3 regions of the Kitasatospora sp. NPDC127035 genome follow, and region 3 is predicted to be linked to each of the others. Evidence: riboswitches for the same ligand, from Rfam matches in the RefSeq annotation. Region 3 holds a riboswitch; each other region holds the start of a gene.
The links. A riboswitch is a leader RNA that binds a small molecule or an ion and turns the genes downstream of it on or off. The one in region 3 is predicted to bind cobalamin.
Positions count from the first base shown of each region.

Region 1 (2,254 bases), on a different contig from region 3:
CCGAACGCCCCCACCCGGGCACGCGGGCGGCGCCCGCCGGACCCGTGGAGGGGTCCGGCGGGCGCCGTCCGGTCCCGCGTCGGCTACGAGCCGTCGCCGGCCGGCTCGACGATCGGTCCGGCGGCCAGCACCGGCCGGACCGCCTGCGGGCTCCACTTCCGCTCGACACCCGCCAGCCGCCAGTACGCGATGGCCGCGGCCCAGACCACCACGAACAGCGCGACGATCGCGTAGCCGACGTTGTCCAGCGAGATCTCCGCGACCCAGCCGCTCACCGGGTCGGTGAGGTCGAGCTTCTCGTGCAGCACCCCGACCAGCTCGATCGTCCCGATGATGAACGCCACCGCGATCGACAGCCCGGTGATGGTCAGGTTGTAGTACACCTTCCGCACCGGGTTGGAGAACGCCCACTGGTAGGCGAAGTTCATGAACGTGCCGTCCAGCGTGTCGAACAGGCTCATCCCGGCCGCGAACAGCAGCGGCAGGCAGATGATCGCGTACCAGGGCAGGCCGGAGGCGGCGCCGGAGCCGGCCATCACCATCAGCGACACCTCGGTCGCGGTGTCGAAGCCCAGGCCCAGCACCATGCCGACCGGGAACATCTGCCCCGGCCGGGTGATCGAACGGGTCGCCCGGTTGAGCACCCGGGCCAGGAGGCCCCGCGCGTTCAGGTGCTCCTCCAGCTCGGCCTCGTCGTACCGCCCGGCGCGCATCGAGCGGAACACCTTGAGGATGCCGAACAGCGCGGCCAGGTTGAGCGCGCCGATCAGGTAGAGGAAGACGCCGGAGGCCGAGGTGCCGACCACGCCCAGCCACTGGTGGGTGGTGGACTCGTCGTCCATCAGCGTGCCGGCGAGCTGGGCGCCGCCCGCGACCAGGGCCGCCATCAGCACGACCATCGAGGAGTGCCCGAGGGCGAACCAGAAGCCCACCGAGACCGGCCGCTTGCCGTCCGCCATGAGCTTGCGGGTGGTGTTGTCGATCACCGCGATGTGGTCGGCGTCGAAGGCGTGCCGCATACCGAGGGTGTAGGCGGTGATGCCCAGGCCCACACCGAAGACCTGGGTTCCGACCTCGTACTTCTCCGGCGCGACCAGGAAGATCAGGGTGCCGAAGGCCACCACGTGCATGGCCAGGATCACGCCCATCAGGCCGGCCGTGCGGAGGGTGTCCGCCCGTCTCCAGCGGAAGGTCGGCAGGGCGGCGGACACTGCGGGATCGGCGGCGGTCTCGGGCAGGGTCATCGTGGGATCACGCTCCAGCACCTCGTGGAAATACCTCGTGAGATGCCGTGGCCGGTCTCCTGGCTTACGGGCTTCCGTACCCGCCTTCCCAGGTGCGCGAGGCACCCAGTGGCGTCGTGGGCACGGACGACTCCCCCGATCACAGTGGCGAGGGCCGCTCCGGACTGGGACCCCTGGGGGTCCTCCACCGGTCTTCCCGAGCACCACGGCGGGGATCAACGTAGAGGTCCCCGAACACCCGTGCAAGGCTGCGCACCTGCGCAGGTGTCAAGGATCACAGGTCGCCGGCTGCAAGAATGCGGGCATGCATCTCGTACCGGCCGACCGCGCGGGCCATCGCACCATCGACGGACACCGGGTCTGCGAGGCGATCGCGGCGATCGGCGACACCGGCCACGTCCGCGCCTGGGCCGAGCGGTTCTCCCTGCTCGCCGACCCCGGGCGGCTCTCCCTGCTGCTCGCCCTGCACCGGGCCGGTCCCCTGGCCGTCAGCGACCTGGCGGTCGCCACCGGCATGCGCGACCCGGCCGTCTCGCAGGCACTGCGCCTGCTGCGCACCGCCGCCGTGGTGGCCGGGGAGAAGGACGGACGTGTGGTGCGCTACCGGCTTGTGGACGAGGCCATGCGCCCCCTGCTCGACGAGTGCGCCGGTGACGAGCACGTCGAGTTCCCCGACCAGCCGGCCGACGGGGTGGAGCCCGGGAGCGCCGCCGCGGCCGGCTGACCGACCGGCCGGGCAGGGGGGCAACCCCGGGTCCGCACCCCGGGCGACGGCAGAGCGGCACCCCGGTCGGCTGCCGGGCGGCTCCGCCCCGGAGCCCCCGTCAGCTGCCCGGAACGGCTACGCCCGCTGGCAGGACGGGCACCAGAAGAGGTTCCGCGCCGCGTGCTCCTCGGTCCGGACGTCGGTGCCGCAGACCAGACACGGCATCGCGGCCCGCCGGTACACGTAGACCTCGCCGCCGTGGTCGTCCACGCGCGGCGGGCGGCCCATCGCCTCCGGGGTGTGC
Region 1 is NZ_JBHXDN010000055.1:10,303-12,556, forward strand. It holds gene ACFWIC_RS29740 (HoxN/HupN/NixA family nickel/cobalt transporter) at 84-1,244, opposite strand; cobalamin riboswitch at 1,276-1,467, opposite strand; gene ACFWIC_RS29745 (metalloregulator ArsR/SmtB family transcription factor) at 1,549-1,968, shown strand; gene ACFWIC_RS29750 (DNA-formamidopyrimidine glycosylase family protein) at 2,086-2,254, opposite strand, start outside.
Region 1: another riboswitch for cobalamin. It lies ahead of ACFWIC_RS29740 (HoxN/HupN/NixA family nickel/cobalt transporter); the one in region 3 lies ahead of ACFWIC_RS13005 (ribonucleoside-diphosphate reductase subunit alpha).

Region 2 (2,254 bases), on a different contig from region 3:
GTGGAGAGCGACTTCTCCAGGTCGTTGATCCAGATGTTGCGGCCGTCCACCACACCGGCGACCAGCCGCTTGCCCGGCAGACCGCCCGCGGCGGCCAGGTCGCCCAGGTTGGCGGCGGCCGGGCCGGTGAAGTCCAGGGCGAGGCCGTCGATCGGGGCCCTGGCCAACACGGGCAGCGCGGCGCCCAGGCGGTCGAAGTAGCTCGCGACCAGCAGCTTGGGCCGGTCGGCGAGGGCACCGAGGTCGCGGTAGGCGCGCGCGGCGGCGTTCAGTTCCGCGGGGGTGCGGTCCTGGACGAGCGCCGGCTCGTCCAGCTGGACCCAGGCGGCGCCGGCCTCGTGCAGGTCGGCGAGGAGGGCGGCGTAGACGGGCAGCAGCCGGTCGAGCAGGGTGAGCGGCTGGAAGTCCTCGGGGACGCCCGGGGCGGGCTTGGCGAGGAGCAGGTACGTGACCGGGCCGACCAGCACCGGACGGGCGCTGTGGCCGAGGTCCAGGGCCTCGCGCAACTCCGCGACCGCCTTGGCGGAGTTCGCGGTGAAGACGGTGTCGGGGCCGAGTTCGGGCACCAGGTAGTGGTAGTTGGTGTCGAACCACTTGGTCATCTCCAGCGGCGCGACGTCCTGGGTGCCGCGCGCCATGGCGAAGTAGCCGTCCAGCGGGTCGGCCTCGACCGCCGCCCGGTGACGCGGCGGGATCGCGCCGACGGCGACCGTGGTGTCCAGCACGTGGTCGTAGAGCGAGAAGTCGCCGGTGGGCACCTCCTGGACGCCCGCCCCGGCGAGCCTGCTCCAGTTCTCCAGACGCAGGTCGGCGGCGGTGGCCAGCAGGGCGTCGGCGCTCACGGCGCCCTTCCAGTACCCCTCGATCGCCTTCTTGAGCTCACGGCCACCGCCCTGGCGGGGGTATCCGTACACGGTGGCCAGGGTTGCCGCGGCTGCGGACTTCGCTGTCAAGGGACTCTCCTTCGCGAGCCTGTCTGTGGCCCCGGTGACGGGACGGAGGCGCGAAGGGGTGACGAACCGGGCGGGACCGCGTGCGCACGAGAAGCGCCGGATCCGCCTGGTATGTACGCCGACCCGCCCACGAGGTCACCGGGATGTCCGCGCGCGAACGGGTCGCGTGCGGGCAACGGGCAGGTCTTCGGACTCGTGGACACGCCCGCCCGAAAGGGCGGACACCTACTGGCCGTCGCTTCCCAGACCCGACCGGGCCCAGTGCGTATGACGGCGGTCGTTCCCACTCACCGCTGCGGGGCAGTCCCGGATTCCCACCGGGTTCCCTCTTACGACGCGCCTGCCTGGTGGGCAGGGCGAACCAGCTGCCCGCCCAGCTTAGGGCGAATCCGGTACCGGGAGAACACAAGGACACCTGGACGTCCACATCCTGAGACGCCGCCAGGGCCCCGGACGGGCGGCGGAGGGCCGGACGGGACAGGACAGGACCGGCCGGTGCGGGTGCCGGCCCGCCGTCCCGGAACCCCGCGCCCCGGCCGTGCCGCTACTCGTCGGAGAGCACGAAGGTCCGACCGCACCCGGGCGTGGACCGCAGGTGACCGGGCACGGGTCCCCGGACGCGGCCGGCCCGGTCGCGCTCGGCGCCCAGCACGACGGCCGCGTGGACGGCGCGGGCGGCGCGGGATCCCCAGCGGGACCGGGGGCCGCCGAACGGCTCCGCCTCCCGGCCGGGACCGGTCCGCCGCACCGCCACGCAGACCGCGTCCGACGGCGTCCCCGAGCAGTCGTACCCGGCTTCGAGCAGCGCCTGGACCTTGGCCTCCGTCACGGTGGCCACGAGGTTGACGGCGGCCGCGTCCGAGAGGGCCACCGGAACGACGACCACGATGTTGATCGTGCCGGGAACGAGCGCGTCGCCGGGCGCGGCGCCGTCGGCGGGCGCCGACGCCCAGGTCGGCACGCCGATTCCGGTCGTCACCACCGCGGTGACGCCGTGGTCGCGGGCCCAGGTGAAGGCGTCCACCCGGGCGGCGGTCATCAGCCCGACGCCCGGACCCCGCAGCCCCAGGTCCTCCGCCAGCTCGGCCAGGTGCCGGTCCGGGTCCGTCCTGCCGTACCCGGCCCGGACCTGGGCGTTGACCAGCCACTCCCGCTCGCCCAGGCCGCCGCCCAGCACGGCGCTGCTGAGCATCCGCCAGCCGGGTCCGGCCCGCCACACCAGGAGATGGCGGCACTCACCGTCCTCCGGGCGGCCGGACCGCTCGATCACCACGGGGTCGCCGAAGACCCCGTCGTCCACT
Region 2 is NZ_JBHXDN010000030.1:65,284-67,537, reverse strand. It holds gene metE (5-methyltetrahydropteroyltriglutamate--homocysteine S-methyltransferase) at 1-953, opposite strand, end outside; cobalamin riboswitch at 1,114-1,334, opposite strand; gene ACFWIC_RS21330 (adenosylcobinamide amidohydrolase) at 1,498-2,254, opposite strand, start outside.
Region 2: another riboswitch for cobalamin. It lies ahead of metE (5-methyltetrahydropteroyltriglutamate--homocysteine S-methyltransferase); the one in region 3 lies ahead of ACFWIC_RS13005 (ribonucleoside-diphosphate reductase subunit alpha).

Region 3 (2,254 bases):
CCGCCCTGGTTGACGGCGGCGACCGAGGAGTCGAGGGTGCGCAGGAACGGGACGATGCCGTTCGACTTGCCGTTGGTGCCCCGGATCAGCGAGCCGCGCGAGCGGATCCGCGAGTAGGAGAGGCCGATGCCGCCGGCGTGCTTGGAGAGGCGGGCGATCTGGGCGTACCGCGAGTAGATCGAGTCCAGGTTGTCCAGCGGCGAGTCCAGCAGGTAGCAGCTGGACATCTGCGGGTGCCGGGTGCCGGAGTTGAAGAGGGTCGGCGAGGAGGTCAGGTACTCCAGCCGGCTCATCAGGCGGTACAGCTCGGCCACCTCGCGCACCGACTGCTCGTTGTCGCCGACCGCCAGGCCACAGGCGACGCGGAGCAGGAAGTGCTGAGGGGTCTCGACGACCTTGCGGGTGATCGGGTGACGCAGCAGGTAGCGGGACTGCACGGTGCGCAGGCCGAAGTACTCGAAGCGGTCGTCGCCGGCCGGGTCGACCAGGGCGTTCAGCGCCTCGGTGTGCTTGGCGACGAACGCGGCGGTGGTGTCGCCGATCAGGCCCTCGGCGTGGCCGACGGTGATCGAGGTGGAGAAGGAGACCACGCCCTGGGTCGCCGCCTCGTCGACGATCTCCAGCGCGAGCAGCCGGGCCGCCAGCTTCGAGTACTGCGGGTCCTCGGCGATCATCGACGCGGCGGCGTCGATGGCCAGGCCGCGCAGCTCGGCGAAGTCCGAGCCGGCGTTGCGGCCGCGCAGCGCGGCGGCGGCGACGTGACCCGGGTCCACCTGGGGGAGGTCGACGCTGCGGTCGGTCAGCACGCGGAGGAGCGCGCCGCCGGGGTCGGAGACCGTACGGTCGGCGGGGGCGGAGCTGGAACCCTGGGCGGGCAGGGTGACTGAGGCAGCGGTGGTCAAGGCGCTCTCTCCTGGCGGCGATCGGCGTCGGTAGATCGGGGGGCCGGGCCGTTCGGGGCAGGGGAGGACGGCGCGGGCGCCCGTGGCGTCGCGCGGCGTGTCGTCCCCGGCCCGCCCGCGAGGCCCGGAAGGTGGTGCTCGTGCTGGGGCCTCTGCGGGGAGGCGCTCGCACACCGTCGGCAGGTACTCGGACTCGCGGGCTCCCATGGGGAGACGGCCGCTCACCGCTGCGGGGCAGTCCCGGACTTGCACCGGGTTCCCCTGCGTCGACAGCAGGGTCGAGCATACATCTAGTGGTGCTCTCTCGATGCGACACCACATGTTGTGCAGCGCGGCGTGTTGGCGCGATGACCGCTGGTACCGGGGCGGGAGCCGGGAAGGGGCGCGGGCCGGGGTTCCGGACGCCCCGGGGCTTGTCAGGATTCGGAAACGGAATGGTGACCGGGGCGGTCGCCGGTCAGGGCCATGCCCTACGATCTCGCCTCATGAGCGACGGAACGGGCGTGCCCGGGGAGTGGTCTGGACAGCCCGCTTCGCCGGGGGAGCAGCCGGCCCCTCCCGCCGGTGCGGGGGGCGCACAGAACCAGCAGCCGGGTGGACCCGGACCGGTGCCGCCGGGGCAGCAGCCCTCCGGCGGCCAGGCCGTGCCGCCGGCACCGGGCGGCTTCGGACCGCCTCCGGCGTCGTACGGACCGCCCGCGCCGCCGCCGGCCCGGCCGCCGGCGCCCGCGGCGCCGCAGCCGCCGCAGTCGATCCAGGTGCCGCCGCCCGTTCAGCCGCCTGTTCAGCCGCCCGCGCCGCAGCCTCCGGTGCAGCCCCAGCCGGCGCCGCAGCCCCAGCCGCCGATGCCGGTGCCCTCGCACCACTGGCAGCATCCTCCGCAGCCGCAGCCGCAGCACCTACCGCCGCCGCAGCAGCCGCAGCAGACCGAGCCGGACTGGGCCGCGCTCGCCGACCGCAACGCGGCCGAGCACCGGCGCAAGACCCGGTTGAAGATCATCGGTGCGGCCGTCGCCGTCCTGATCATCGGCGGCGCCGTCGCCGGCGGCCTGCTCCTGCTGGGCAAGGACGGCGACGAGAAGCCGATCGCCGGGCCCACGTCGACCGCGACCGGGGCCACCCAGCAGCCGGCGCCGTCTCCGACCGGTTCCGCCAAGCCGACCCCGACGTCCACCCCGACGCCGACCCCCACTCCGAGCGCGACCCCCGACGACCCGTCGAAGCCGCTCTGGGACGCCTCCACCGACCCGGCCCCGCAGGACGCGGCGGCGCTCTTCTCGGCGCTCACCGTGACCGTCAACGGCGCCACCTGGAACCGGACCGTCGTCTCGCTCGACTCGCCCTGCTGGGAC
Region 3 is NZ_JBHXDN010000015.1:15,611-17,864, forward strand. It holds gene ACFWIC_RS13005 (ribonucleoside-diphosphate reductase subunit alpha) at 1-878, opposite strand, end outside; cobalamin riboswitch at 1,063-1,205, opposite strand; gene ACFWIC_RS13010 (hypothetical protein) at 1,712-2,254, shown strand, end outside.